One region of the Pediococcus sp. genome, then DNA from elsewhere that is predicted to be linked to it. Evidence: predicted binding sites of a transcription regulator. Region 1 holds the regulator's gene; each other region holds the start of a gene.
The links. The regulator HrcA, encoded in region 1, represses chaperone genes, less so after heat shock. The targets are predictions, from matches to a motif close to TTAGCACTCNNNNNNNNNGAGTGCTAA.
Positions count from the first base shown of each region.

Region 2: clpP (ATP-dependent Clp endopeptidase proteolytic subunit ClpP) is a predicted target of HrcA. The motif match lies at 5,783-5,809, and genes of this name have one in related genera.
Region 3: DD627_RS03135 (Hsp20/alpha crystallin family protein) is a predicted target of HrcA. The motif match lies at 2,406-2,432, and genes of this name have one in related genera.

Region 1 is NZ_DOEM01000002.1:18,750-29,204, forward strand. It holds gene truB (tRNA pseudouridine(55) synthase TruB) at 1-251, shown strand, start outside; gene ribF (riboflavin biosynthesis protein RibF) at 300-1,259, shown strand; gene hrcA (heat-inducible transcriptional repressor HrcA) at 1,507-2,547, shown strand; gene grpE (nucleotide exchange factor GrpE) at 2,562-3,167, shown strand; gene dnaK (molecular chaperone DnaK) at 3,189-5,048, shown strand; gene dnaJ (molecular chaperone DnaJ) at 5,160-6,299, shown strand; gene lepA (translation elongation factor 4) at 6,484-8,325, shown strand; gene DD627_RS01265 (hypothetical protein) at 8,492-8,824, shown strand; gene DD627_RS01270 (uracil-xanthine permease family protein) at 9,062-10,381, shown strand.
Region 2 is NZ_DOEM01000010.1:30,978-41,432, reverse strand. It holds gene uvrA (excinuclease ABC subunit UvrA) at 1-1,436, shown strand, start outside; gene DD627_RS03420 (HdeD family acid-resistance protein) at 1,459-1,998, shown strand; gene rapZ (RNase adapter RapZ) at 2,130-3,023, shown strand; gene mgfK (gluconeogenesis morphogenetic factor MgfK) at 3,020-4,030, shown strand; gene whiA (DNA-binding protein WhiA) at 4,054-4,983, shown strand; gene clpP (ATP-dependent Clp endopeptidase proteolytic subunit ClpP) at 5,035-5,628, opposite strand; gene DD627_RS03395 (KxYKxGKxW signal peptide domain-containing protein) at 6,088-6,336, shown strand; gene DD627_RS03390 (MucBP domain-containing protein) at 6,367-8,877, shown strand; tRNA gene DD627_RS03385 (tRNA-Arg) at 9,107-9,178, opposite strand; gene rpoN (RNA polymerase factor sigma-54) at 9,245-10,455, shown strand, end outside.
Region 3 is NZ_DOEM01000009.1:29,261-39,715, forward strand. It holds gene DD627_RS03125 (HAD-IC family P-type ATPase) at 1-1,801, shown strand, start outside; gene DD627_RS03130 (hypothetical protein) at 1,877-2,260, shown strand; gene DD627_RS03135 (Hsp20/alpha crystallin family protein) at 2,523-2,951, shown strand; gene DD627_RS03140 (aldo/keto reductase) at 3,128-4,072, shown strand; gene DD627_RS03145 (DUF5067 domain-containing protein) at 4,260-4,829, opposite strand; gene DD627_RS03150 (hypothetical protein) at 4,839-5,174, opposite strand; gene DD627_RS03155 (DUF1836 domain-containing protein) at 5,325-5,855, shown strand; gene DD627_RS03160 (aldehyde dehydrogenase family protein) at 6,401-7,801, shown strand; gene DD627_RS03165 (glycosyltransferase) at 7,950-9,515, shown strand; gene asp1 (accessory Sec system glycosyltransferase Asp1) at 9,516-10,455, shown strand, end outside.

The DNA of each region.
Region 1 (10,455 bases):
AAACTAATACGATCGATACTTTGATTCGGCCCCTTGATCATGCGTTAAAAAATTATCCGCATTTTGAACTGAATGCCGATCTTTGGCGGAGAGTTCAAAACGGTGCTATTTTACAGAGAAGTAATTTTGATCAGCCGAAAAATGCAGCCCCTGTATTGGCATTGACTTTTCACGATCGGGTCCAAGCACTATACCAATATGATGAAAAACGGGTAGCTTATCGGCCGATGACCATGTTATTAACCAACTAACTAAGAGAGTTTTGAGAACGTGATATTTAGAATTATTGGGAGGATTTTATGAGAATTATTTATTTACATCATCCATATGAGACTCAAGAAATTCCTCATGGAGATGTTGTTTTGGCAATGGGATTTTTTGGTGGCGTTCATCTTGGCCATCAGGCAGTTATCAAGTGTGCTCGCAAGGAAGCCGATCAAAGAAAATTACCGCTTGCAGCAATGACTTTTGACCATCACCCGTCTGTTGTTTTTCCGAAACCGGGTCTAAATGGTTTACATTATTTGACCTCAGTTAAACGAAAAGCTGAGTTAATGACTAGTTTGGGTGTTGATTTTTTATATGTGGTCAGTTTCACATCCACTTTTGCGCATTTAACTCCTCAAGAATTTGTGGATCAATATATGGTTAATCTGCATGCAAAAGCAATCGTTGCAGGTTTTGACTATACTTATGGGCCACGTGAAATTGCGGATATGACTCATTTACCAAGTTATTCCAAAGATCGTTTTGATATCGTGACAGTAAACGAATTTTTATTAGACGGTCAAAAAGTTAGTTCAACCAAAATTCGTGATGATTTAAAGAAAAGTGATGTGGATCATGCCAACAAGTTCTTAGGATATGTTTACCAAACTAGTGGATTAGTAGTTCATGGTGAAGCTCGGGGACGAACACTTGGATTTCCTACGGCAAATGTATTGTCAGATCCATGGGTACGAATTCCGGGGATTGGAATTTATGCTGTTCGGATCAAAATTGGCACAAAATGGTGGCCAGCGATGGCTTCTGTTGGCCGTAATGTCACGTTTGGAGAAAATCGTCCGATCACGTTAGAAATCAATATTTTTGATTTTGATCAGGAAATATATGGTGAAGTAGTTTCCGTAGAATGGTATCACTATGTGCGTGGTGAAATAAAGTTTGCGAATGCTGACAAATTAATTGAACAATTAAAGGCCGATGAAAAAAACATCCGGCAATATTTTGCGAATTTAAATAATGGAAAATCAAATTAATGTAGATGCATTTTTCAGTTAATACCTTGCCATTGAAATCTGATTTAAATCAGAACGTAAAGTATCAAAAAATGCTGTAGCACCTTGGACGAAATCTCTTAATACAAGCAAAAAAGTAGGCTTTTAAAAAAAGAATAGTACAAATATCAAAAAATGTTTGACTAATGTTGACATTTGAAAGAACATTTGTTATCTTTAATAGTGTCTTAGCACTCCAATGTGCTAAGTGCTAAAAGAGGTGATGGTTTTGCTGACAGATAGGGAGTTATTGATTTTACAAGCAATCGTTCAGATCTATACGAGTGATGGTCAGCCAGTAGGTTCAAAAGCTTTAGTTAGCCAATTACCGATGCATGTGAGTTCGGCAACAATTCGTAATGAGATGGCGACGCTGGAAGAAATTGGGTTGCTTAAGAAAACTCACTCTTCGTCCGGTCGAATTCCTTCGATCCAAGGCTATCGCTATTATGTTGACCATTTGTTGAAACCTGATAAAGTTCAATCGAGTGATTTGCGACAGATACGTTCTTCGTTTAATCATCAGTTTCAAGAAATTGATGATATCGTTGCCGAATCGGCGGATATGCTTTCTAAGTTAACTAGCTACACTGCCTTTACAGTAAAGCCTGAATTGAAAGATGCAAAGCTTGAAGGGTTCAGATTGGTTCCATTAGGAAATCATCGTGTTATGGCCATTTTGGTAACTGACAATGGTGACGTTCAGAATAGAACTTTTAAGGTGCCTTCAAACGTTGATCCTGAAGCTTTAGAAGCAGTTATTCGGATCATTAATGATGAATTAGTTGGTTTAACGTTGTCAGAAGTTTTCAAAAGATTAGCAACGGATATTCCGAATCAAATCGGAAAGTACATTGAAACGCCAGAGGGTTTCTTGGATGTTTTCGAAGATGTTTTGAAAAAATCAGCAACTGAACGATTCTTTGTTGGTGGGCAGCTAAATTTACTGGATTTTTCCAAACAGCATGATTTGGGTGCAATTCGATCTTTATATAGTTTGATGAACCATTCGACGGATCTTGCCAGCGTTTTGGGTTCGCCAGATCAAAATATTAAGGTTCAAATCGGTAATGAAATTACTAATAATCTGTTAAAAAATTATAGTTTGATTACAGCAACTTACGATGTTGATCAACATGGTAAAGGTGTTATTGCAGTTTTGGGACCAACGAGTATGCCATATTCCAAAATGATTGGGTTGGTTGGTGCGTTCCGAACAGAGCTAGCAAGAAGATTGATAGATTATTACCACGATATTGATGATAGTTGAGAGGTGTGAACGTAGTGGCAGAAGACAAGAAGACTGAAAAGATCGATGAAACGGTCGAAAAACAAACAAAAGAAACAAAAAAAACTAAAGTTAAACCTGATAAAAAAGTAAAGGGCGAAAAAAAGTCCAAGAAACAATCAAAAACGGCTACCCAGATTGAAGAGTTAAAAAAACAAATTACCGAATTGAATGGTAAAGTTGATGCTATAACTGATCAATACATTCGTGCTAAGGCTGAAACGGCCAATATTCAAAAACGAAATGAAAAAGAGCAGGCAAACTTGGTTAAGTATGACGGTCAACACTTAGCCAAAGACATTTTACCAGTGATTGATAATCTTGAGCGTGCTTTGGCGATTGAGGTGTCTGACGAAAATGGAAAGCAACTGAAAAAGGGTATTCAGATGGTTTTTGATCACATGAATAAGGCCTTAAAAGACAATCATGTAACTGAGATTGAAGCAGTTGGTCAACCATTTGATCCACACATTCATCAAGCCGTTCAAACGGTGGCTGTTGAAGAAGGCGGCAAAGCTGATCAAGTAGTGAGTGTCCTGCAAAAGGGATACATGCTAAAAGATCGTGTTTTACGGCCTGCAATGGTTGTTGTGTCACAATAAATTAAAAAGAGGGATAATAAAATGGCAAGCAATAGAATTATTGGTATTGATTTAGGAACAACAAATTCCGCGGTTGCAGTCCTCGAAGGAGACAAACCAAAGATTATTACTAACCCAGAAGGTAGTCGAACAACACCTTCAGTGGTTTCATTTAAAAATGGCGAAACTCAGGTTGGAGAAGTAGCTAAACGACAAGCAATTACTAACCCGGATACAATCGTTTCCATCAAACGTCATATTGGTGAAAAGGGTTATACAGTTAGTGCTGGTGGCAAGTCTTATACACCACAAGAGATTTCAGCAATGATTTTGGAATATCTGAAACATTATGCTGAAGATTATCTTGGTGACACTGTTGAAAAAGCAGTTATCACTGTACCGGCTTATTTTGATGATTCACAACGACAAGCAACTAAAGATGCGGGTAAAATTGCAGGTTTAGACGTTGAACGAATTATCAATGAACCTACGGCATCTGCTTTAGCATATGGACTCGACAAGCAAGATAAAGATGAAAAAGTCTTAGTTTATGATCTTGGTGGTGGTACTTTTGATGTTTCTATCCTTGAATTAGGGGATGGTGTTTTCCAAGTACTTTCTACAAATGGTGATACACATCTTGGTGGTGACGATTTTGATCAAAAGATCATTGATTGGTTAGTTGATGACTTTAAGAAAGAAAACGGTGTTGACCTTTCTCAAGACAAGATGGCTTTACAACGTTTGAAGGATGCTGCTGAAAAGGCTAAGAAGGACCTTTCTGGTGTAACTGAAGCCCAAATCAGTTTACCATTTATCTCGGCTGGAGCTAACGGTCCCTTACATTTGGAAAAAACTTTGACGCGTGCTCAATTTGATCAAATGACTTCTGACTTAGTTGCTCGAACAAAGACCCCTGTTGATAATGCCTTACGTGACGCTGATCTTTCTGCAAGTGATCTTGATGAAATCATCCTTAATGGTGGTTCTACTCGTATTCCTGCAGTTCAAGAAGCTGTTAAAAACTGGACTGGAAAGGAACCTAACCATTCAATCAACCCTGATGAAGCGGTTGCCATTGGCGCTGCCGTTCAAGGTGGTGTCTTAACTGGTGACGTTAAAGATGTTGTTTTACTTGATGTCACACCACTTTCTTTAGGTATTGAAACTATGGGTGGTGTATTCACTAAGTTGATCGATCGTAATACAACCATTCCAACTAGCAAATCACAAGTGTTCTCTACTGCTGCCGATAGTCAACCAGCCGTTGATATTCATGTGTTACAAGGTGAACGTCCAATGGCTGCTGATGACAAGACGCTTGGAAGATTCCAATTGACGGATATTCCACCGGCACCACGTGGTGTTCCTCAAATCGAAGTTAAATTCGATATTGATAAAAACGGGATTGTTAATGTTTCGGCAACTGACAAGGGCACTGGTAAAAATCAAAAGATTACTATCAAGAGTTCTTCAGGTCTTTCTGACGAGGAAATTGATCGAATGATGAAAGAAGCTAAAGAAAACGAAGCTGCTGATGAGAAACGTAAAGAAGAAGTTGATCTTAAGAACGAAGTAGAACAATTAATCTTTACAACTGACAAGACTTTGAAAGAGCTTAAAGGCAAAGTATCTGAGGATGAGATCAAGAAGGCAAAAGATGCTGAAGATGCTTTGAAGAAGGCTCAAAAAGATAATAATGTTGAGGATATGAAGACCAAGAAGGACGACTTGAATAAGATTGTTCAAGACCTTTCGGTAAAATTATATCAACAAGCACAACAACAGGAACAAGCTAAGGGTGATCAAAAAGATGGTTCAGCTTCATCTGATAAGAAAGATGATAAAGGAACTGTAGATGGTGACTTTGAAGAAGTAGATCCTGACAAAGACAAAAAATAAGTGATTGAATTGCTTGATTGTTAATAAAAAGTCAAAGTCATATCGACTTTGGCTTTTTATTACATTTGGTCTATGATATTCTAAGTTTATCGATAAAAATGGAGGATCATAATGGCGGAGAATAAAGATTACTATGAAACCTTAGGGGTATCCAAAGATGCATCTGCCGATGAAATTAAAAAGGCATACCGAAAATTATCAAAAAAGTATCATCCTGATTTGAATAAGGCTCCTGGAGCTGAACAGAAATTCAAAGAAGTAAATGAAGCTTATGAAGTTTTAAGCGACGATCAAAAACGAGCTCGTTATGATCAGTATGGTTCAGCTGATGCAAATGCTGGATTTGGTGGTAACGGTGGTTTTAATTCTGCTGATTTTGGCGGATTTGGTGGCAGTGGCGGCGGGTTCGATGACATTTTTAGCCAGTTTTTTGGTGGCGGTGGTCGAGGTCGTAGTGCACAGCCAAATCAACCTCAACAAGGTGAAGATCTACAGTATCAAATGGACCTTACTTTTGAAGAGGGTGTGTTTGGCAAAAAAACTACAATTAAGTATAATCGAGAAGCACTTTGTAAGACATGTGATGGCTCTGGTGCAAAACCTGGAACTTCACCAGTTACTTGTGCAAAATGTCATGGTGCCGGTTATATTCAAGTAACTCAAAATACACCTTTAGGTCGGATGGTTTCACAACAAGTTTGTGACGTTTGTCATGGAACTGGTAAAGAAATCAAAGAAAAATGTCCAACTTGCCAAGGAACTGGTCATGTAAATGAACGTCATGAAGTCAAAGTGACAGTTCCTGCAGGCGTTGAAGATGGTCAACAAATGCGATTACAAGGTCAGGGTGAAGCAGGTACAAACCGTGGTGGCTATGGTGATCTGTTCATTATCTTCCGTGTAGCACCAAGTAAAGTGTTCAAGCGTGAAGGTGCTGAAATCTATCTGGATAAACGAATTAGTTTTGTCCAGGCAGCTTTGGGTGACGAAATCCAAGTTAAAACGGTTCATGGTGATGTTAAGATGAAAGTACCGGCTGGAACTCAAACCGGGACGACCTTCCGTTTGCGCGGAAAAGGTGCCCCTCGTTTAAGAGGTAACGGTAATGGTGATCAGCAGGTTACGGTCATTGTTGAAACACCAAAGAATATGAATGCAGAACAAAGAGAAGCTATGCGGGCATTCGCTAAAGCTGGCGGCGAAAAGGTTTCTGGTTCAGGTAAGAATGGATTTTTTGATAAATTTAAGTAGTATCTTAAACACGAACAAGATGGTGAACTTTGACAAGCAAATTAATTTTCTTAATGACGCTTGTCTGACATTTAGTTTCGTGTTTTTACTTTTTGGCAAACAGGTTTGAAAATGAAATAATTGAGATTGGCTTCAAACGTTGCTATAATAGGATGAATGAAGTTATATGAAAGTGGGATTTAAAATGCCTGAATACAAAGATTTGAAGGATCGCCAGCAACATATTCGAAACTTTTCGATTGTTGCCCACATTGATCATGGGAAATCCACTCTGGCAGACAGAATCCTGGAATTGACGGATACAGTTGCAAAACGAGATATGCAAGATCAATTACTCGATTCAATGGATTTGGAGCGTGAACGAGGAATTACAATTAAATTAAATGCGGTCGAATTGCATTACAAAGCCAAAGATGGGGAAACATACATTTTTCATTTAATTGATACTCCTGGTCATGTTGATTTTTCCTACGAAGTTTCACGAAGTTTGGCAGCTTGTGAAGGTGCCATTTTAGTTGTTGACGCTGCTCAAGGTGTGGAAGCACAAACTTTAGCCAACGTCTATTTAGCCTTGGATGATGATTTGGAAATTGTTCCGGTTATCAATAAAATTGATTTGCCATCGGCTGATCCAGAACGGGTTCGAACTGAAATTGAAGATGTCATTGGATTAGATGCGTCTGATGCTGTTCTTGCGAGTGCCAAGAAAGGTATCGGTATTCCAGAATTATTGGAACAAATTGTAGACAAAGTACCGGCCCCTGAAGGTGAATTAGATGGTCCTCTGAAGGCCTTAATTTTTGATTCGAAGTACGATGACTACCGTGGGGTTGTGTTGAGTATTCGTTTGTTCGAAGGTATGGTGAAACCTGGTGACCATATTCGCTTAATGAATAGTGGTAGCGAGTACGAAGTGACGGAAGTAGGGGTGAACTCACCCAAACCGATCAAACGCAATTATTTGATGGCCGGTGATGTTGGTTATTTAACGGCTAGTATCAAAGATATTAAAGATACCCGTGTTGGTGACACAGTGACAGGAGTGAAACAACCGGCTAAGGAAGCTTTACATGGTTACCGGGAAATGAACCCGATGGTCTATGCCGGCTTGTATCCAACCGATAATGCGAAGTTTAACGATTTACGGGAAGCTCTCGAAAAATTACAATTAAATGATGCAGCGTTAGAGTTTGAGCCTGAATCGTCACAAGCTTTAGGATTTGGTTTCCGTTGTGGTTTTTTAGGTCTCTTGCACATGGACGTTGTTCAGGAGCGTTTAGAACGTGAATTTAACTTAGATCTTATTACGACGGCGCCATCTGTTACCTATCATGTAGAATTAACAGATGGTAGTGAACTGGTCGTTGAAAATCCTTCTGAGATGCCTGATGCGTCAAGTATTAAAGATGTGAAGGAACCGTTTGTCAAAGCGTCAATAATGGTGCCTAACAACTATGTAGGTCCAGTAATGGAATTATGCCAACATCGTCGAGGGGTGTTCGACACCATGGATTATTTGGACACCTACCGGGTAAACGTGGTGTACTACCTGCCACTATCTGAAATTATTTTTGACTTTTTTGATAAGTTAAAGTCAGGGACACATGGCTATGCTTCGTTGGATTACGAATTGGAAGATTATCGGCCAAGTGATTTGGTAAAAATCGATATTCTCTTGAACAGTAAAAAGGTTGATGCGTTGAGTTTTATTGCTCATCGTAATTTTGCCCAACAGCGCGCAATTGAAATTACTGGTCGGTTGAAGAAAATTATTCCACGTCAAAACTTTGAGATTCCAATTCAGGCTGCCATTGGTGTAAAAATTATTTCACGAACGAATATAAAGGCATATCGAAAAGATGTCACATCTAAAATTCATACAGGTGATCCTGATCGGCGTGCTAAACTTTTGGACAAACAGAAACGCGGGAAAAAACGCATGAAAGCTGTAGGGACTGTGGAAATTCCGCAAGAAGCTTTCATGGCCGTTTTGAAGACAGATACCGAACAAAATGATAATAATTAAAAGATAAATAGTGAGTGGTCATTAAGTATAATTCATTAAATTCACTTACAACGGGTATTAAATAAGTTCATCAAATTGGTTTACTTTTTTTGAAGAATAGCTTAATATAATGATTAACTAGAATTGAGTCAAGGGGCTTTAAGCAAATTTTTTGGAGGTGTTATTTATTTTAAAGCGAACGAAACAGTTCATGAACTCCAATAAATATAAGTATGAAAAACATTATATCAGACCATTAATGACTCCTGAAAGTGTTTATGTTTTTAAGTTTGGAAAAGAAGATTTGAATAATCGCTTGATTATCAAGTATTCCCATACCTGGACAGGACGAATTAAGATTAACGAAATTGATTTGCGCCTGCATAAACAGCAGCATCCTCGAATCTTTAAACGTGAATCTGATCTAATTAAGTATTTGAAGCAGCACGTGAACCAAAAGGAAAAAGGTCGATTGAAGACTAATAAAATCGAACCTGACGAGAAAATAGAATCAAAGTAAGCAAAACAAACGAGTGATGGCAGACGTTGCCAGTCATTCGTTTTTTTGTGGAGCAGGATTATTGTCCAATTTAGTTGACGTTCGATAAATTAAAGAGTATCTTAGCTGTAATGAAACCTTTAAAGATGTCCTGTGAGACTTCGAAGGTAGTCTAGAATAAATTAAGTCTAACTATTATTCTGAACCCCTTTGAGTCGAACAACTCAAAGGGGTTTTAATATATTAGGAGGATTTTAAATGGCGAAAATAAATGAGTTTCACAATGATGATGTCGTTTTGGATATTCATGATCGACCAACATTAGGACACTGGATTGGTTTATCAATTCAACATATGTTTGCAATGTTTGGCTCAACTGTTCTAGTTCCTATTTTGGTGGGCTTGAATCCTGGTATTGCGCTTTTTAGTTCTGGTGTCGGCACCCTAATATACATACTTATTACAAAGGGTAAGATTCCAGCTTATATGGGTTCAAGTTTTTCATTTATTGTCCCAATGGTTGCTTTAATGAAAACAACGGGATATCCCGGTATTGCACAAGGAACGGTGGCTGTCGGGTTAGTATACTTGATTGTTGCCTTAATCGTAAGTTTTGTAGGTTCTGAATGGATCAACAAAATTTTGCCACCCATTGTTGTCGGCCCGATCGTAATGGTGATTGGCTTATCATTAGCCGGAACGGCTGCGACTGACGCTACCATGCGCACACTTACTTCTGGTTCAACCACTTACGATTGGCGATATTTCGCGGTTGCGATGATTACACTATTAGTTACGATTGGATTTAACATGTACCTGAAAGGATTTATTAGTTTAATTCCAATTCTTTTGGGAATTGTTGTAGGCTACGTGGTTGCTGTTTTGTTCGGGATTGTAGACTTCAGCGGTGTTATGGCAGCTTCTTGGTTTTCATTACCAAAATTTCAAGTCCCATTCTTAACTTATCGTTTTCATTTTTATTGGGGCGCGGTTTTGAGTTTGGCGCCGATTGCGTTTGTGACAATGACTGAACATACTGGACATATTATGGTCCTCAACAAACTGACTAAACGGAACTTCTTTGAAGATCCTGGATTAAACCATACTTTGGCTGGTGACGGGACCGCATCTCTTATTGCTGGATTTGTTGGTGGCCCACCTGTTACAAGTTATGGTGAAAATATTGGTGTTTTGGCAATCACCAAAGTCCACAGTGTTTATGTTTTGGCTGGTGCCGGAATGTTTGCAATTATATTTAGTTTTATTGGTAAACTGAGTGCCCTAATTCAAAGCATTCCTTCACCTGTAATTGGCGGAATAAGTTTTCTTTTGTTCGGAACAATTGCTTCCAATGGACTACGGGTATTAATTGATGAGAAAGTAGATTTCAATATTAAACGTAACCTCATGATTACTTCAGCTATCTTGGTTATTGGGATTGGAAATGCTTATCTGCAGTTGGGACAGTATCAGTTTTCAGGTTTAGCCGTTGCAACAGTTTTAGGAATTGTACTAAATTTGGTCTTACCACAAAAGGCTGCTAGTGAAAAAGAATTTGATGATCGAAAAGCTAAATAATGATGCTTTAATTCAAATTTAAAACTAAAGAGTTTGGTCCTTTACTAGGATTAAATTCTTTTTTGCTTTCTATG
Region 2 (10,455 bases), on a different contig from region 1:
TAACTTTAAGCCGGGCTTCACGAACTTTGTCTGGTGGTGAGGCACAACGAATTCGTCTTGCAACTCAAATTGGTTCAAATCTTTCTGGTGTTCTGTATATTTTGGATGAGCCGTCAATTGGGCTACATCAACGCGATAATGATCGGTTAATTGGATCGCTTAAAAAGATGCGCGATCTAGGGAATACTTTAATTATTGTTGAACATGACGAAGATACAATGCGAGCGGCTGATTATTTAATCGATATTGGTCCTGGAGCTGGTGATAACGGCGGTAAAGTAATGGCTGCTGGGACACCTGCTGAGGTTGAAAAAGTACCGACTTCTTTGACTGGTCAATATTTGGCAGGAAAGAAGTTTATTCCTGTTCCACTGAAACGGCGTAAAGGAAATGGCAAAAAAATTACAATTAAAGGTGCAGCCGAAAACAACTTAAAGAAAATTAATGTCGATTTTCCGCTGGGAAAGTTTATTGCAGTAACTGGTGTTTCGGGATCTGGTAAATCTACGTTGGTTAATATGATCTTAAAACGTGTTTTGGCACAAAAATTAAATCGTAACTCAGAAAAACCAGGTAAATATCGTTCGGTTGCTGGCGTGAAAAATATTGAAAAGATAATTAATATTGATCAAAGCCCGATTGGGCGGACGCCGCGGAGTAACCCGGCAACTTATACTAGTGTTTTTGATGATATTCGTGGTTTATTTGCCCAAACTAATGAAGCTAAACTACGTGGTTATCATAAGGGACGCTTTAGTTTTAATATCAAGGGTGGCCGTTGTGAAGCTTGTAAAGGTGACGGGATATTAAAGATTGAAATGAATTTCTTACCTGATGTTTATGTTCCATGTGAGGTTTGCAAAGGGAAACGCTATAACTCAGAAACGCTTGAAGTGAAATATAAAGGTAAGAGTATTGCTGATGTTCTGGAAATGACTGTCGAAGAAGCCTTGGACTTCTTTGAACCCATTCCAAAAATTCGGCGTAAATTACAGACCATTGTAGATGTTGGCTTAGGTTATGTGCAATTGGGGCAAGCTGCTACGACACTATCTGGTGGAGAAGCACAGCGAATGAAACTCGCTTCTGAACTGCATAAACAATCTGCAGGAAAAAGCTTTTATATTTTGGATGAACCGACTACTGGTTTGCATACCGATGACATCAAACGATTGCTTGATGTTTTACAGCGATTGGTTGATAAAGGCAATACGGTTCTAGTGATTGAACATAATTTAGATGTCATTAAGACAGCCGATTATCTAATTGATCTTGGTCCAGAAGGCGGGGCCGGTGGCGGTTCAATTGTAGCAACTGGGACTCCAGAGCAGGTGGCAGAAGTTAAAGAAAGCTATACTGGACAGTATTTGAAGCCGGTTTTGGAACGTGATAAGCAACGGACGATGGAAGTGTCAGAAACAAAAACAACTAATTAACTATAAAGGGATGGTGAAAGCAATGAATCGTGAAGATGGCTGGGGATTTGATTGGTCTGAGCTAATTACCGGGATCATTTTCCTGATCGCAGGATACTTTGTTTTTCGTTTAACACAAGTGGCAATTACCAGCTTAGCTATTGTTTTTGGAATTGCCGCGGTTGTCCGTGGTATTACAATCATTGGTGGGTACCGACGTTTAAAAAGAGCAACAGGAACTAAAGCAAACTTAGCACTTGGTTTGGGAATCGTTGATATTTTTATAGGTGCGATCTTTATGTTTGATATACCGAGTGCCATTACCTTCTTGAGTTATTTATTTGCATTTTGGTTTTTTGTTGATGTTGTTGAGCGATTGGTCGTAAGTAATCATCTGAAGATTTTTGGCAATGGTATTTATTGGTTGTCAGTTATAATTGATTTACTTCTTTTAGTAGTGGCGGTTGTACTATTAATTCGGCCGATGCTAACGATCTTGACTTTGAATGCAATTGTTGGTTTTTATCTTGTGATTTTTGGTGTAAATGCAATTATTATTGCATTTGTGCGAAAAAATAAGTGAATTAAAAAAAGTCGAAGCAAATGTGATAAAGTTGCTTCGGCTTTTTTACTAAAATAGAAACAAAGACTGGTTTTACTTAAAATGGCACACCCGGTGTGCTATAATTAGGAATCACGATCGGGGGATTTAAAATGACAGATGAAAAAATGCAATTAGTCATTGTTACTGGAATGAGTGGTGCCGGTAAAACAGTAGCTATGCAAAGTTTTGAAGATTTAGGCTTCTTCTGTGTGGATAATATGCCGCCCGCATTGTTGCCAAAATTCTGGGAACTGGTGAAAGAATCTGGAAAAATCAGTAAAGTAGCATTGGTTATCGATTTAAGATCACGTGCATTTTATGATCAAATTCTGCATATGCTGACTGATGAAAACGAAGGCTCTCCAGCTATTGAGTCCCAAATTTTATTTTTGGATACATCAGATAAAGAATTAGTTTCCCGTTATAAGGAAACTCGGCGTTCACATCCATTAGCAATGGAAGGTCGTGTTGTGGATGGTGTTCGTAAAGAACGGGAGTTATTGGCACCAATTCGTTCAAATGCGCAATACGTCATTGATACAACGACCATGACGCCACGTGAATTACGAGAACAAATTTTTGAAACTTTTGGGACTGAAGGCACAGCTGGAAACTTCCATGTTGAAGTTGTTTCATTTGGTTTTAAATACGGTTTGCCAATTGATGCTGACATCGTGATGGATGTCCGTTTCTTGCCAAATCCCTATTATGATCCAAAATTAAAAAATAAAACTGGTTTGGATAAACCTGTTTATGACTATGTTATGAAGCAACCGGTAACGGAAAAGTTTTATAGCCATTTCATTTCGCTATTGCGTTATGTCATGCCGGGGTATCAAAAAGAAGGCAAATCAACGGTTACGATTGCCATCGGGTGTACCGGTGGGCAACATCGATCAGTTGCCATAGCTCAAAGAATAGCTGATGATCTAACTGCTGATTATACTGTTCATGTTCAACATCGGGATGTGAATAAACGAAAGGAAACTGTGAACCGGTCATGACAAAGAGACAAGCAGCAAAAAACCGTCCTAAGTTTGTGGTGATTGGTGGCGGAACGGGCTTGCCCGTTATACTTAAGAGTTTAAAAAAACAAAATGCTGATATTACTGCGGTGGTTACCGTGGCTGATGATGGGGGGTCATCTGGCGTCATTCGAAATTATGTAAACGTTGTGCCGCCTGGTGATATTCGAAATGTTATTGTGGCCCTTTCTGACTTACCAAAATTGGAATTAGATATTTTTCAGTATCGTTTTAAAAGCAATGATAGCTTTTTGTCAGGCCATGCGATTGGTAACTTGATTATTGCAGCCTTGTCAGAAATGAAGTCTGGTGTTTTTACAGCAGTGCAAGAACTTTCTGAAATGATGAAAGTCGATGGGCACATTTACCCGGCTTCAAACGAACCATTAGTTTTGCATGCTGAATTTACTGATGGGACACAATTAGCAGGTGAGTCAGAAATTACGGCGGCGCACAAAACCATCAAACGGGTTTGGGTTGAGCCAACTTCTTGGAATGCTGACGAAAAGCCACATGCCGTTCAGGAAGCCATTGATGCCATTTTAGATGCTGATGAAATCATTTTAGGCCCCGGCAGTTTGTTTACCAGTATTTTGCCCAATCTTATGATTTCAAATATCGGGGATGCAGTCCTAAAAACTAAAGCTGAAGTTATCTATATTTGCAATATTATGACGCAAAAAGGTGAGACTGATAACTTTACGGATTCTGACCATGTCGCAGTTTTGAACCGCCATTTAGGTCAAAACTTTGTGGATACCGTTTTGGTAAACACGGCAAAAGTGCCTGACGATTATATGGACTATAATCGTTATGATGAATATTCGACACAAGTTCGGCCTGATTTTAAAGGATTACGTGCCCAAAATTGTCGAGTTGTTTCAGATAACTTTTTGTGTTTACGTGATCATGGCGCGTTTCATGATGGGGATCGGGTTGCAGAAGAATTATTAAACGTTGCGGGTAATCCTAAGGCCTGTAATTAAATTTTGTGAAGGGAGGGATTTTCGTGTCTTATGCGAGTGAAGTAAAAAAGGAATTAACGGGGATTAAGGTACATCAACAAAACGCAAAAGCAGAGTTAATGGCGTTGATTCGTATGAATGGATCAATTAATTTGGCCCATCATCAATTAGTTCTGAGCGTTCAAACCGAAAATCCTGCCATTGCGCGCAGAATTTATGCACTGTTAAAGGATTTTTATTCCGTTGAGGGTGAACTAATTGTTCGACGCAAAATGAAATTGAAGAAAAACAATTTGTACATTGTGCGTTTAATGACAAGGTCCCAGGCAATTTTAGAGGATTTGTCAATTTTGGCCGATGGTTATCAAATTAATGAAAAGGTTCCGGATGGTTTATTAACGACGGAAGGCGAAATCCGCTCATATTTACGTGGTGCTTTTTTGGCGGGAGGCTCAGTTAATAACCCAGAGACTAGTCGGTATCATTTGGAAATTTATTCTCTTTACGAAACTCACAATGCCATGATTATGGACTGGATGAACCGTTATGATTTGAATGCTCGAGCGACAGAAAGGCGAAGTGGTTACATTGTTTATCTGAAAGAGGCAGAGCAAATCGCTAATTTCTTGTCTTTAATTGGAGCAACAAATTCAATGCTGAAATTTGAAGACATTCGGATTTTGCGTGACATGCGCAATTCTGTAAATCGACTGGTAAATTGTGAAAATGCCAATTTATCCAAAGTAGCCAATGCATCCAGTAAGCAAATTAACAATATCAGATATATTGATGAGGTTGTTGGTATCAATAGTTTGCCACCCAAACTGCAAGAGGTCGCTGAGGCTAGGTTGGCCAATCAAGAAGTGAGTTTAAAGGAATTAGGAGAATTAATTCCGAGTGGTGCAATTTCTAAGTCAGGTATTAATCATCGATTACGTAAACTCAATGAATATGCAGAAAAATTGCGAGCTTAAACTAAAAAATGGTGTGGATTTTAAAATCCACACCATTTTTGTTTGCTCAGATTACTTTAAATCTGAATTGTTTTGCATAATTGCATCGATCAGACCGTAGTCAACAGCTTCTTGGGCTGTGAAGTAATGATCACGTTCCGTATCGCGATTAATGTTCTTCAAAGGCTGACCAGAATTATCTGCCAAAATTTTGTTCAATTCTTTACGAGTCTTCAAAATTTCAGTTGCTGCAATTTCAATTTCAGTTTGTTGTCCTTGAGCACCACCGGATGGTTGGTGAATCAAAACTTCTGAATGAGGCAATGCGAAACGTTTGCCCTTTGTACCAGAAGAAGCCAGAACACTTGCCATGGATGCTGCCATTCCCATTACAATGGTTTGGACATCGGATTTGATGAACCGCATGGTATCATAAATCGCGAGTCCAGCTGTAACTACACCACCTGGTGAGTTAATGTAAAGATAAATATCTTTATCAGAATCCTGAGCGTCTAGGAATAAAAGCTGGGCAATGATTGAGTTTGCAACATCATCATCAATTGGGCCAGAGAGCATGATGATTCGGTCTTTTAGTAAACGGGAATAAATATCATAAGCACGTTCGCCACGTGATGACTGTTCAATAACTGTTGGAACTAAGTTCATAACTTAGCAACCTCCCTTTAAAATTCATCTTAATTTTATTAGCTCATCGCTAACATGTTTACAGCTTACCGCTATGGTCAAAAAAGGTCAAACAATTTAACTCAACTGAAGAAAAGTTTTTCAACGTAATCGGTTACGCTTCAAAGTCTATAATTTAGCACAAAAATAAGAATTTTGCTACTAGTAAATATTAGGCTAACAGGTAGCACGAAACATGAAATACGGCAGTGGTTACTCATGAAAACTGTATTGATAAATGAGCTGAAATCGAAGTAGATTAAGTATACGAGGGAATTTTTAAAAAATAAATTGAAAAGTTAATTTTTATACACTATAATCAAGTCGTTATAGTACAACATTTATTTAATTGAGTATGTTTGTGTACAAAATAGAATAATGTAAGTGCTATCTTTATTTGAGGTTGATAAATAGGTACATATAAAAAAAGAGGTTAGTGCTATGGCAAAAAGTTCGCGGAAACAACGTGTTGCAAATTATGAGGCAACTACAAAAGAGCATTTTAAGATGTATAAAAAAGGCAAACGCTGGCTAGTGGCTGGCATAGCGGTTCTAAGTTTTGGTACAGGGGTAGTTACTTCGTCTAATGTGCATGCTGATACAAATAATAATGTGATTGAGTCTAGCACGGAAAAAAGTAGTTCATCTAGTGTGACGACTAGCGCCGCAACATCTGAGATAGCAGCTTGATCCGCGGCATCGGATTCAGATAACAGTGGTATGGCAAGGACAGGCGTTTCGTCTGCGGTAACGAATAGTGTGGCGGAAAGTGCGATGTCATCCGGTTCTGTTGCATCCAAAAGTTCAAATACAAGCAATAGCGGCATAGCTTCAAATACTTTAGGTACATCAAGTATGGCATCTCAGAGTTCCGAGGTAGCAAGTGGTGCACCAGTCAGTGAAACGAATGATTCTAGTCAAGCATCAGATGATAGTGTGACACAAAGTAGCAGTAGATTAGGTGCAGAAAGTGCGTCATCGGAAGCAAGTGACCTCACAAATGAGTCAACAGGTAGTGCTGATACGCCAACAACTGATACCACCATCACTGCGGATCAGCAGAAAGCTATTAATAATTTAATTGCTTTAGGAAAAGACAACGGGATTGATTTGTCAAATATAAGTGAATCTAGTTTGCTGGCCGCTGCTTGGGATACTAAAACGAATACGGTAAATTCATACTATACTGATATGTTACCGTTACAGCCAGATTTTGTACTGGCTGCTCTTAAAGGTATGGATGAATCAAACAATTTAAATGCTGTTCAACATACCGGATATGCAGTTAATCCATACAATTATACTGACAAATCTGCAGTAACGGTTGATATTGGTCAAGGAACCATTACAGTAAATAAGTTAAATGGCGTCTCAAGTACAGATGAACAATATACTAGCTTAGCAAATGATGATACGATTACCATTAGTGATTTTTCAGAGATTACTTCGGCAATGGTTAGCAATATTACACAAACTGATGAAAAAATTGTTTTTACTTTAACTAACGAGGGGTTAAACCTGCTCACTAGTGGTAATTTTAGTGCGATTTTGGCTTTTCAGATGGTTAGTGCTGATAATACCGCCGGTTATGTTGAGGTCTTTGGTGTGACTGCACCGATATCAGTGGGCGTTACTGGTATTGCTGATACAGCGAAGAATACTGAAGGCATTGAGGAGACTGGTACAATTGGAACAAATCAACTTTATTATGCAGTTGAGACAGCCTTGGCTAACGACAATCTCCCACAAGATGATAAGTGGAGTAGCAAAACTGGTTCAATTTTATTGCCTAATGGTACTTTAGCTGTTAATTTAAAAGAATTGTCAGGTTTTCAAATTGATTTGACTAAAAATAAATTGATTCCAACAAACTCGATTCCAATTAGTAGTGAATTTTGGACAATTTCTCAGAATAGTGATGGCGACTATATTGCAACATTTACGGGTACTTTTTATAACAATCCGAATCCCGTTAAACCAAGTGAAGCTAATAATTGGCATTTTGGTTATACTCCGGTAGCAGCTGTAGGCATCAGTTATACAGGTGTACCGGCAACCGTAACTGTTCATTATGAAGATGAAAATGGTGTTGCAGTTGCAACTGATGAAGTGTTAACTCAAGGGACTGTATATGGAACCTACAAAGCAGATGCACCAACAATTCCGGGCTATGAAATTGATACGGATACGCCAACTTCTGGAGAGATTACTGACCCTAATCAAGTAGTCACTATTAAGTATATTGCAGATGCACAAACGAGTTATGTGCAGTACGTTGATGACGACAATAATGATGTGCAAGTTGGCGCATTGGTTCCTATTAATGGAACTACTAATGAAACTGTCAATTGGAATACGAGTGACAGTATACCGTCAGGTTATCAACTAGCCGAAAATCAAGTGGCAAATGGTACTTATACTTTTGGCGCAAGTGACAACGCAAATGTGGTAGTTCATTTAGTTCATGTGCATACGATAAGTAATGAAAAGAATACAACTGATACGGTAACTTACGCGGGGATTGATGGGGTGAGTCTCACTAGTAATTCAGTCACAATTCAGTGGACATCTGATACTGACGAGGTAACAAAGGACGTTGTTTGGACAAGTGATGCAAGTACTACAACAATTCAAACCCCTATAATTTCTGGATATTCTCCTGATAAGTCACAGGTAGTCTTTACAAATGTAACTGAAAAAGATGGAGAGCCAGCTAATCAAACGCAGGAAGTTATATATACCGCAACCAATCATGGTTACACAGTGACACCGGTTGATCCAACAGGTAAGCCGATTACAGGGACCACACCTAGTCAAGAAACAGGTGTCACTGGACAACCAGTGACAGTGCCAGATGTACCCGGATATCAGGTAACAGCAATACCTATAATTCCGGATGCTGATTCAGAAGTGAAAGTTGTGTATGTACCTATTTCAAAAAAAATTACACAACATAAAGGTAACAAGCCAAGCTCAAATTTCATTAAGCATTCTTCTACCAAAGCTAACGTAGCGAAAAAACTTGCAGAATCTAGAACGCTTAGCCAAGAAAAAGTGGAACGAACTGCAAAGGTTAAAAGAACCGGTAAAAGTAATAGTGAAACTTCTATTTTGCCTCAAACAGGTGAAAAAGAAACAAATATTTTTGTTCTTATAGGTTATGAACTTCTTATTCTACTTGGCCTTTTTGGGACTTTAGGAAAGCAACGTAAACAGCATAATTTAAAATAGTATTTTTTGAATCTTGGTTCTAAATAATAATCGCTCCATAGGTGATTGGAAATGTCATCTATGGAGCGATTATTTTATCAGTGTCGTTCATTGTTATTCTTGTACCACAATTGGTTTCAGTTGACTTATTATAGTTAGTGTTAAATAATAGATTGAATTATGAACACCCTTTCAATGGTGAAACAGTGCTTGTTTTACAGAATCAATCTAATTTCAGGGTACAAAAAAATGCGCCATGCGGGAGTCGAACCCGCGTTTCGAGAACCGGAATCTCACGTGCGATCCACTACACTAACGGCGCAAATTACCTTTTAATTTTACTGTATTAATATTAAAAACACAAGTTTATTTAATCGAGGTGATTAGTTTGGCGCTTCAACAAGGCCTTCATCAGCAACAAAAACAAGTTCAACGGTTAGCAATGACGCAAACTTTACAACAATCAATCCAGATTCTGCAATACAACGTTGAAGAATTACAAAACTTTTTAAACCAGAAGGCACTTGAGAATCCATTAATCACTGTGACGACTAATCACGATGATTATATGAATAGTTCACGACAAAATTCTTCAAGCCAATCAGTTGATGAAAATTACATGAATCAAATTCCAGATGATACACGTCAGTCACTTTTTGAATATTTATTGGATCAAGTGCATTTAACGATGCGTGACACACCCTTACGTAATTTAGTTTTGTTCTTAATAGAATCCATTGATAATAATGGTTATCTAAAAATGCCAATCGAAGAGGCGATGGAAAAAACTGGGGCTAATAAAGTGGACATTGTCGATGCTGTTACGTTGATTCAACAGCTAGATCCTCCAGGTGTTGGTGCAAAGAATCTTCAAGAATGTTTGCTACTGCAAGCAGAGAATGATGACTGGGCACCAAAGGCGGCAGTAGAAATTCTAAGAGATAACTTTGACGAACTCGCCAATCGAAAATGGCAGGCAATAGCTAAAGAGCAGAATGTGACGCTGGAGGAGATTCAAACTGTATTTGATTACGTGCGCACACTGACTCCTAAACCGGGTGCTTTATTTAATTCGGAAGGTTCGCAATATATTTTTCCGGATCTAATTGTAAAAAATGAAGCAGGAAAGTTAAGCATTTATACATCAAGAGCAGCAAAACCCAAAGTTCATTTTCAAAAAAAATATTTTCAGCAAATGTTGCAACGTAAGGACGACGAAGTAACAGATTATGTAAAAGAAAAGAAACGAGAATTTGACTGGATATCTCGTAGTTTGGATCAACGAGAGAGTACTATTCTCCGGGTGGGAAAAGTATTACTGGAATATCAACAAGATTTTTTCCTTGAAAAAACCAAAGAATTGCGTCCACTGTTATTACAGGATGTTGCGTTGAAACTGGGGTTACATGAATCCACAATTAGTCGTTCAGTCAACGGGAAATATTTACAAACTCGTTTTGGAACTTTTGAATTAAAGTCATTCTTTAGTAGTGCGGTTGCAAAGACAGATGCATCTCCAGAAGGGTTATCAGTAGATTCCGTTAAGAGACTGCTTCAGAAGTTTATCCATGAGGAAAATAAAAGCAAACCACTGTCAGA
Region 3 (10,455 bases), on a different contig from region 1:
GGTTGTGCTTGCCATGGGTGTGAAGAAGATGACAAAAGCTAATGCAATTGTCAAAACTTTGCCGGCCGTGGAGACTTTGGGAGCAGTGGACGTTATTAATACTGATAAAACAGGAACGTTGACTAAAAATGAAATGACCATTGATACCTTAATTACGAAAAAAGGTCACTACGAAGTTAGCGGAACTGGTTATCAACCAGATGGCAAAATTACGCAAAATGGTCAGTCCATTATTCCTGGACATGATGAAGATCTGGATCGTTTATTGGTGGCAGGACACGAGGCAAATGATACCCGGCTTATCGAAACAGAGGGTAAATGGGAAATTAATGGTGAGCCCACTGATGGTGCTTTTTTAACTTTGTATCATAAAGTATTTAAGAAAAACGAACCAGATTTAGTGGAGCTTGATAAAATTCCTTTCGATTCTGATTATCGATACATTGCAAAATTGGATGAAGATAGTGACGGTCAAAGAGTGATTTTAGTCAAAGGATCGCCTGATAAGGTGTTTGCAATGGCCAAACAAGCAGATCCGAAGTTTGACGTGGATGCCTGGACTAATCAAGTTTCCAAACTGGCACGCAATGGTGAGCGGGTGGTCGCTCTTGGCTATCGAAAAGTTGAACGTGAAGTTCACACTTTAACCCATGAGTTGGTGCTTGAAGGGGTTCAGTTCCTTGGAATTGCCGGGATTATCGATCCACCTCGTGAAGAAACAATTGTGGCTTTAAAAGAGATGCGCGAAGCTGGCGTTAAAGTAAAAATGATTACGGGTGACCATCCTGAAACAGCGGCAGCAATTGCCAAAAAACTGGGCCTAGATTCTAAAATCTCGGCCATTACAGGTGCCGAAATTGACGAACTTTCAGATGATCAACTGAAAAAAGTGATTCAAAACTATAATGTGTTTGCCCGAACGACACCTATGAATAAGTTACGAATTGTGGAAGCTTACCAGGCAAATGGTCTCGTTACAGCGATGACAGGTGATGGTGTGAATGATGCGCCTGCTTTGAAAAAGGCTGACATTGGAATTGCCATGGGAATTAAAGGAACCGATGTGGCCAAAGAGGCCGCGGATATGGTCTTAGCCGATGATAATTTTGCGACACTAACAACCGCAATTAAAGAGGGACGGCATGTTTATGACAACATCAAGAAGACAATCCGGTTCTTGTTGCCAACCAGTTTTGCAGAAGGTTTGATCGTTTTGATTTCGATTCTTTTACAGCAGGAAATACCGTTAGTGCCAACCCAGTTACTGTGGATTAACATGGTATCCGCCATTACGATCCAGTTTGCCTTTTTGTTTGAACCGGCCGAAGAGGGACTTATGAAACGCATGCCACGAAAGAGTAACCAAGCCTTCTTAAATCGAAAAGATGTGTGGCAGATTGTCTATGTTTCCTTTTTAATTGCTGGTTTGGGAATCAGTGCTTTCAAGTGGTTGACATTGCAAGATATTAGTACTGTGGTTGCAAGTACAGTGACGTTAAATGTGATTGTTGTCGGTAAGATTTTTTATCTGTTTAATATTCGAACACCCAAACCTGCGTTGTCAAAAGATATTTTCCGAAATCCGATGGCGTTTGCCATTATTGCGGTTCTCCTGATTCTGCAGGCCGGAATCACATACTTGCCATTTATGCAGGTGATTTTTAGTACTGCTAATTTAGACTGGCACTTATGGTTGATTCCAGTGTTTGCCGGAATTGTTGTCTTGATTGTAACCGAGCTAGATAAGCTGTGGGGAATTCGGCGGCAAAAACGCATGATTGCGACGTGGAATCAAAAATAAAGCGCTTTTTCTTAACGATTCAAAAAAGTAGTGCTAGGATGAGGTCGTAAAAATATAAATAAGGAGATCTCAGAAATGGCAAAAGATGATGGAATTAAAGTAGAAACAGATGAAGAACAGATTGCAAAGATTGACTTCGATAAAGAAGACGTCAAACAAGCAGCTGACATGATTGCAGAGAAGGGCTTCGTTACCAAAAATGATTTTCCTGATATGCATGACCGTTTATGGAGCCAAGGATTCTACGAAAAAATTGAAGACGAATTTCATCATCGTGATAATGAAGATCCTTACATTTTCTGTGAACGATTTGACTTCATTGGTGGTGCGATTGAATCAATTATCTTTGATATGGATCAAGTCAAGACTCGTGAGAAGGCATTACACATTTTAGGTGAGGCGCTAGATTTGAAAGTTCAAGACAAACCTAACGAAACGCATAAAATGGTTACTTACTAAAACTAAAAGTTCAAACAGCTATTTTCCAGTTAATGGAGATAGTTGTTTTTTTGATGATAGCAAAGATTTGACGCTAATTATTCTAGGCTTAGTTTGAAAATGCTGAAATTGAAATGGCTCAACCGCGGGATCCTATCTAATCACTTTAGCACTCTTAAATGTGGAGTGCTAAATTCTTGCATTCGATTTTAGATGGTCTTACTATATAGTTGTACCGAGGAAATGAGGTACGAAAAATTATATAAAAAAGGAGTCTTGAATTATGGCTAACGAGTTGAGAAACAGAGATTTTGATGATTTTGCACCACTTGATTTTTTCGATAATTTTGGGAAGAATTTCTTCAAATCAATGACTGAAGGTAGCTCAATGAAGACGGACATCCGTGAAAATGAAAAGGATTATCAAGTTTCAGCAGAACTGCCCGGTTTCAAGAAAGAAAATATTGATTTGAATTATGATAATGATACATTGACGGTTACGGGCAAACATAATGTTGATAAGGAACAAAAGGACGAAAAAGGTAATTTAATTCGTCAAGAACGTAGTTACAGCAATGTGTCTCGTCAATTCTATCTTCCAAATATTGATCGTGATAAGATTAGTGCTTCCTATGACGGTGGTGTTTTGAAGGTTACATTGCCAAAGAGTGAAGAAAAGCTTCAAAGTGGCAAACAAATTCCAATCAACTAAAGTTTAATTAAATTTGATGAAAGAGACCATCACAGTTGTTGTGATGGTCTCTTTTTTAATCTCAAGTTGAAGAAACATATAGATATTGTAACCGATGCCAAATTAATTTAGTTTTAGTTTGAAAGGTGGTAAGCTGGTAGCTGGATAGTATAAATTTAATTTTAGGAGTGATACTTTTGAAACAAATTACAATTGGTGGCAAAAAAGTTTCTAACGTTGCGTTAGGAATTATGCGTATGGATGCGTTGGATACGGATGCTGCAACAAAAGTAATTGAAACAGCTGTTGATAATGGTGTGAACTTTATTGATACTGCTGATATTTATGGTGGTGGCAAATCAGATCTCGTTTTTAGGGATGCTTTAGACAAGTCATCTGTAAGTCGTGATAATTTATGGATTCAATCTAAGGTTGGGATTCGTAATGGTAACGATGATGGCTCTGGTAAGCCTTATGGAAATCGTTATGATTTTTCAAAACAACATATTATTGATGCTGTTAATCATGAATTACAAAGCTTGAATTTAGATTATTTGGATTCAGTTTTACTTCATCGTCCAGATCCATTGATGGAACCAGACAAGATTGCGGAGGCGTTTGATGAATTACAAACGGCGGGGAAGGTTCGTCATTTTGGTGTTTCAAACTTTAACCCAATGCAATTTGAATTGTTACAACGTTCTGTTTCACAGAAATTGATGTTTAACCAACTTCAATTCGGAATTATGCATAGTAATATGATTGATTTCGGAATGCATACAAATATGCAGGATGAGCGTGGTGTGGATCATGATGGACAATTTTTAGAGTATTCACGGATTCATGATATTGTGATTCAGGCGTGGTCACCGTATCAATGGGGAAACTTTAACGGACCGTTTATTGATAATCCGAAGTTTCCAGAGTTGAATAAAAAGATGCAGGAATTGGCAGACCAGTATGGGGTGACAAAGAATGCGATTGCAACGGCATGGATTCTCCGTCATCCGGCGAAGTTCCAAGTGTTGGTGGGATCAATGAATCCACAGCATATTAAGGAATCGTTGGTTGGTAGTGATGTGGAAATGACCGGGCAAGAATGGTATGACATTTATTACGCGGCTGGAAATGATATGCCATAAAAATAGTGGGCGAAGAGTAGCGATAAGTGCCCATAAATAAGAGCGTGCCGTAAGCGGGAGAATTCCCGCAGTAGGCATGCTTTTATTTATGGGCACTTGCTACTCTGAGCCGTCCTAGAGCTCAGCGGAAATAAAAAAATATCCGTCTAAACCAAAAATGATTTAAACGGATATTTTAGAATCTAAACTATTCTGTAGCGTATTGCCGTGTTGCAACTAATTGATGATGTGAATCATAAAATTTAATCTTTACAGGGGCACCGTTTTTTGCGAGTTCCCATGAGCCTTCTGCATTAAGTGTTTTACCTGACTTGACTTCGTTGACTGAAGAATTTTCAAGTGAGTCATCCTTAGTTGTACTGGTTGAAAATGGTAATGAGCCTTGGACAAGCTTTTTGGTCTTACCATTGACTGTTTGGGTGGCTTTGAGGTATTTATACCAATAATCTGAAGGAACTAATTGAGATTTACTAGAATTAGTAAAAGTATATCGTAAAATCAAAACTTTTTTCCCGGCGGTGGCTGAAGCTGTCACATGATTTTCTGTAATTACAAACAAACCTTGTGGCGTCTGGAATTTTTGACCAGTTAAAGATGCTGTTTTTTTGATGACCTTTTTTGAAGAAGATTGGGCTTTTTTTGAACTAGTTACTTTTTCTTTGGTAGAACTTGAATTTGTTTGGTTACCACAGGCAACTAAATTGACGCTCAAAAGGCCTAAAGCAATAATTAAAGTAATTTTTTTAAGATTTTTCAAGATCTTGGATTACTCCTTTGATTGCTTGTTTAGTTCGCTGATGCTCATCGATAGCGTCTTTGGCTTATCTTTGACGACAATGATGGTACCTTGGCCAAGAAACTTCTTTTCGCCACTGTAGGCAATGTCATATTCTTTGGCTACAGCACCGGAATTTTGGAGACCCATGACATAAATTGTATCCTCGGTATAGTCATCGCTAAACACAAATGCAATAACTGGAGAAACTATAAGTTTATCAGTTTTCATTTGTTTCAGAGTTTTCCAGATGCCATCGATTACTGGTTGGGGAATGATTTCTTTAACTTCATCTGCTACACGTCGTTTTTTTGTAAATTCAAACAAAATAAGTGCCTCAATTCATAAGTATTTTTTTAAGAATAGCACATTTTTACCCGATTCGTCACGAAAATAGGATATGAACGGTCAATCTAGTTCTAAAAACTAGATGATCATGATATAATGAAGCTAACATCTATGGACGGGGTGAATGAAATGAGTGAATTAGAATCGTATAATCATTGGTTGAAAACAGTAAGAGAAGTTAGACTTCCACATTGGGATGAGTTGCCAAATTTTGATTTGTATATGGACCAGGTAGTGGCGTTGTTAACGGGATATACAGGACCATTGGTAATGGGTCCGGTAACGCCAACGATGATTAATAATTATGTGAAGCAAAAAGCGGTGGTAGCACCGACTAAGAAAAAATATCAGGTGATGCAGGTAGCGGATATTTTGTTGATTACATTGTTGAAGCAGTCGTTTCCGATAGTGGTGATTAGATCGGGGATTGACCGAATAACGGCGACGGATTATCCAAAGCAGGCATATGATCGGTTTATTGATATTGTGAATCAGAAGATTGCACGAATCGGGATGGAGCATACGACGACGGTTGCGAAGAATTTGGCGGAACAGTTGATGCAGGTGACATCGAATATGATTGTGGATCAGGTGCAAACGGGTGAGTTGATCCGCTTGTTGCAAAAGTCAGTGGAGCATAAGCCGACTAAATTAAAGTGAGCGAGGCAAAACGATAAGAGGGAGAATATAAATGTGCCGTAAGCGGGGGAAATCCCCGCAGTAGGCATGCTTATATTCTCCCTCTTGTTTTGCCGAGCTGTCCTAAAAAAGTGAGTGGCACAAGTCGGGAGCAATTAGAAGATAAGCGAGATGGAGGCGGGATCGCAATCCCGCTGGAAGCTTGTTTATCTTCTAATTGCTGACTTGAAAAACTGTCCTAAAAAAGACAATTAATTCCCACAATTGGACCGTTCCATTTCATAACTAAATACCTCCCATAAAGGTAACAGTTCTACCAATTTTTAGAAAGTTTGTGAAGTAAGCGATTACTTTTTGTGCTTAATTTCACAAACAATATTAATATCAGTCATTTTGAAGAGATGAATTATTCACAAAGTCCAAATCCTTTGATAGCATAGGAAACAATGATTTCTATCAATTTTAGATTATGTAAACAATTGGCATTTACAAAAGAATATTAGAAAGATACAATTATAATTGTGAAGCGAATAACATACTCATTCTGAGAGGAAGAATAATATAATATGATTAAAGATTTGGATAACAAGAAGGAAATTGATGAACCACAAGTAATGGTCAATGAACTTGTTAAGAAAGCTCATATTGCTTTAGATCGTCTCAGTGTCATGGATCAAGAACAAATTGACAAGATTGTGCACGCAATGGCAGAAGCTGGCTACCATGCTCGTCAAAAGCTTGCAAAAATGGCGGTTGATGAAACTGGTCGTGGGGTTTATGAGGATAAAGTTATTAAGAACCAATTCGCAACTAAAGATATTTATAATTCAATTAAAAATGATCGTACGGTTGGTATCATTATGGATGATAAAGAAACTGGTCTTATGAAAATTGCTGAGCCGGTTGGTGTAATTGCGAGTGCCACACCTGTTACAAATCCAAGTTCAACTGTATTTCACAATGCTTTGTTGGCAATTAAAACACGAAACCCAATCGTATTTGCTTTTCACCCATTTGCTCAAAAGACATGTGTTGAAACTGGTAAAGTCATTGCTGAAGCTGCTGTAAAAGCTGGAGCTCCCGAAGACTGTGTTCAGTGGATTACAAAACCAAGTATGGCTGCTACCACTGATTTAATGAACCATGATGGGATCGCCACGGTTGTCGCAACTGGTGGTGCCGGGATGGTTAAGTCAGCTTATTCAACAGGTAAACCGGCTTTAGGTGTTGGTCCTGGTAATGTACCAGTATACGTAGAAAAATCTGCTAACCTCAAACAATCACTGGATGACATTGTTTTGTCTAAGTCGTTTGATAACGGGATGATTTGTGCATCTGAATCCAATATGGTAGTTGACGCTGACATTTATGATGATGTCAAAAAAGGTTTGAAAGAGCGTGGTGCTTATTTTGTAAAGCCTGCTGATATGGAAAACTTTGAGTCAACTGTTATGAATCGTGAAAAAGAATCTGTTAACCCGAAGGTTGCTGGTCAATCAGCCTATGCAATTGCTCAGTGGTCTGGCATTGAGGATTGTCCAGAAGATGCCAAATTCCTTGTCGCCGAAATGCCTAGTCTTGGTGGTGATTACATTCTTTCTCATGAAAAGTTATCACCAGTTTTGACAATGGTTAAAGCAACTAATCAAGATGATGCCATTCATTTAATGAAACGGGGACTAAATCTTGGTGGCTTAGGTCATACTGTTGGCTTGCATACTGAAGACGACGAGCTAATTACCAAGTTTGCTTTACAGATGGATGCCTGCCGAATTTTAATCAATACACCAACTTCTCAAGGTGCAATTGGTTACAAATACAATAACATCACACCTTCTTTAACATTGGGCTGTGGATCATGGGGCAAGAACTCTATTTCTCATAACTTGGAAGACTGGGATCTATTGAATATTAAGACAGTTGCAAAACGTTTACCAAAATTACGTCATGAAAGTTTAGATTTCTAAAAAAGTTTGTTTAAAAATAACGTCTGTTTTGCTGAAAAGCTAATTTCGGTATAAAACGGGCGCTATTTTTTTGAACAGCGATAAATGGATAACGCTTTCTGTTATAATCGAATTAGAAACTCATATTAAATTAAAAAGGTGGGATTTTATGTATTACTTTTTAAATACAACAATTCCTTTAAATAAATCTGGTATCGAACATGCTCAAATTAAACGAGTAAATTTATTTAACGATAGTGGTGTTGCAAACAAAATTGTTACACGAAATTTTGAAGTGGATTTACATCATAATTTAGAAGTTGCCGGAATTTCTGAAGAAAATCATATTAATTTATTTGAATTTTTGCAGGGATCTGGGGATTTTAAGCCGCGCAAATTCACAGCTAAAGACGTTAAATTACCTCATGGTTGTAAGCTACGTGGAGATAAAGGTGCGGCAACATATACGGCCAAGGATTTAAAAGGAAGAATCGCTGTTCGGATTGAGCCATGGAGTGATCATGACGCACAGGTTCAAGTGATCACTTACTTTGATTATGCCGGCAACCTTTTACGACGGGAAAGATATGATCACCGTGGGTTTAAGTCAATTGCTGAAATTCACAACCCGCAAGGTGGGGTAAGCAGTGAACAGATTTTTTCTCCCGAAGGCAAACTTGTATACGAATCTTTCTACTTTAATGATGGGCAAGGGAAAGTTCAAAACTCCTTGCTACGGGTAGTTGATTTTCACGGCCAAGATTATGAATTTACAGGGTTAAAGGGTCTACAACGGTTCTTCTTTGATCAACTCAATAAGGTTGATGATGGCCATAATATCTTTATTTCTGATCGGGCAGTTGAAACTGAGTGGGTGTTGTTACACATGAAGACTAAGGCATATAAAGTCTTATTTCTACATAATGCGCACACTGCAGATCCGAACAACCCAATGGACCCCGTGTTGAACAATAATTTTGAGTTCTCACTGGATAATTTTTACGATTGGAATGCGGTGGTGGATTCCACCCATCGTCAAACTGCAGATGCCAAATTACGTTTTGATGCTAAACGCACACCAATATTTACGATTCCGGTTGGGATTGTGCCCAACGAACTGATGAAAAAAGATAAGGTTCGTTTTACGGATCGGACGTTGGGTAAAATTATTGTTGTTGCGCGTCTTTTCCCAGAAAAGCGTTTAGATCATTTGGTCAAGGCGTTTGCAATTGTGCATAAGAAGTTGCCACAAACGACACTTGATTTCTGGGGCTATGGTGACGGAAAAACAGATAAAGCACTGGAACAACAAGTTAAAGAGCTGAAATTGGATGATGCGGTTCAGTTTAAAGGATACACACCTAATATTGGTGAAATCATGGATAAAGCTCAGGTCTCGGTTTTGACCAGTCGGGTTGAAGGCTTTGCTCTTGCCGTTTTGGAGGCTCAATCACATGGATTACCAGTTGTTGCCTATGACATTCCGTATGGGCCTTCTGATATTATTGAGGATGATTTTAGCGGAAAATTAGTTAAAGATGGCGACTACAAGGCGTTTGCGAAGGCATTGATTGCCCTTATGGAGAATCAGGATACGTTACAAAAGTATAGTGATAATGCCTATGTTAGTCGTGAACGTTTCAGTGAAAAGGCGATCTGGAAAGCATGGCAACAATTAATTACTGATGCAGATCGTTTCTTTAGCGAAGATTTAAAAAATGGGGAGGCGAAGTAGATGATTTACTTTTTAAATGAATATTTAATGGGTTTAAATTCCGGCGTTGAATACACTGAAATTAGCCGAATTCACCTTTTCAATAATAATCATGTGGATGCCAAGATTGTGACGCGAGATTATAATCAAGAGTTGCATCGAAACATGGATACACTAGGATTAGCAGACGCTGACGTTGTGAATATGTTTGACTTTTTCCAAAATACGGAACATATTGAAAAGCCAAAGACACTTAAAACTGTTGATTTGAATCTTCCCAAAGATTACGAAATTGATCAGGGCGCTGATTTTAGTCGTGTGTACGATGGCGACCGAGTCGTCGGGGATATCTACTTTGCCAGTGGTACTTTTGGGCAAGTTTCTCACATCAATTATTATGATGCGTATGGCCATACTGCCAAAACCGAGTTTTATGATTGGCGTGGATTCAAATCGATGGACAAATACTTTGGGCCAACGGGTAATGCTGTTGCTGAATTTATGTTTACACCAGAAGGCAAACGGGTTTACGAGTCCTACTATATGAATGATGCCAATGGAAATCCTGTAAATTCATTATTGAAGTTGATTGATTATAAGGGTGAAGATTATAATTTTGATAATCTCGATGAACTATTTACATTTTTCTTAGATGAATTAAATCGAAGAAGTGGCAGTCATCAAACTTTTATTGCCGATCGCCCAGCACAAACCAATTTGCCGATGTTGAACATGGTGACACTGGCACACAAATACGTATCATTGCCAATTGTACACGCCGTTAATCCACAAGAACCCGTTCGTAGTGCATTTGATCCATCATATGAACCAGTGTTTGGGGCTCGAATTGGCGAATTAGATGGTATTATTGTGATGACGGAAGCACAAAAAAAGGATTTGGCGCAAAAATTAAATCATACACAAACCCCAATTTATGTTATTCCGGGAACAACCGTTTTAA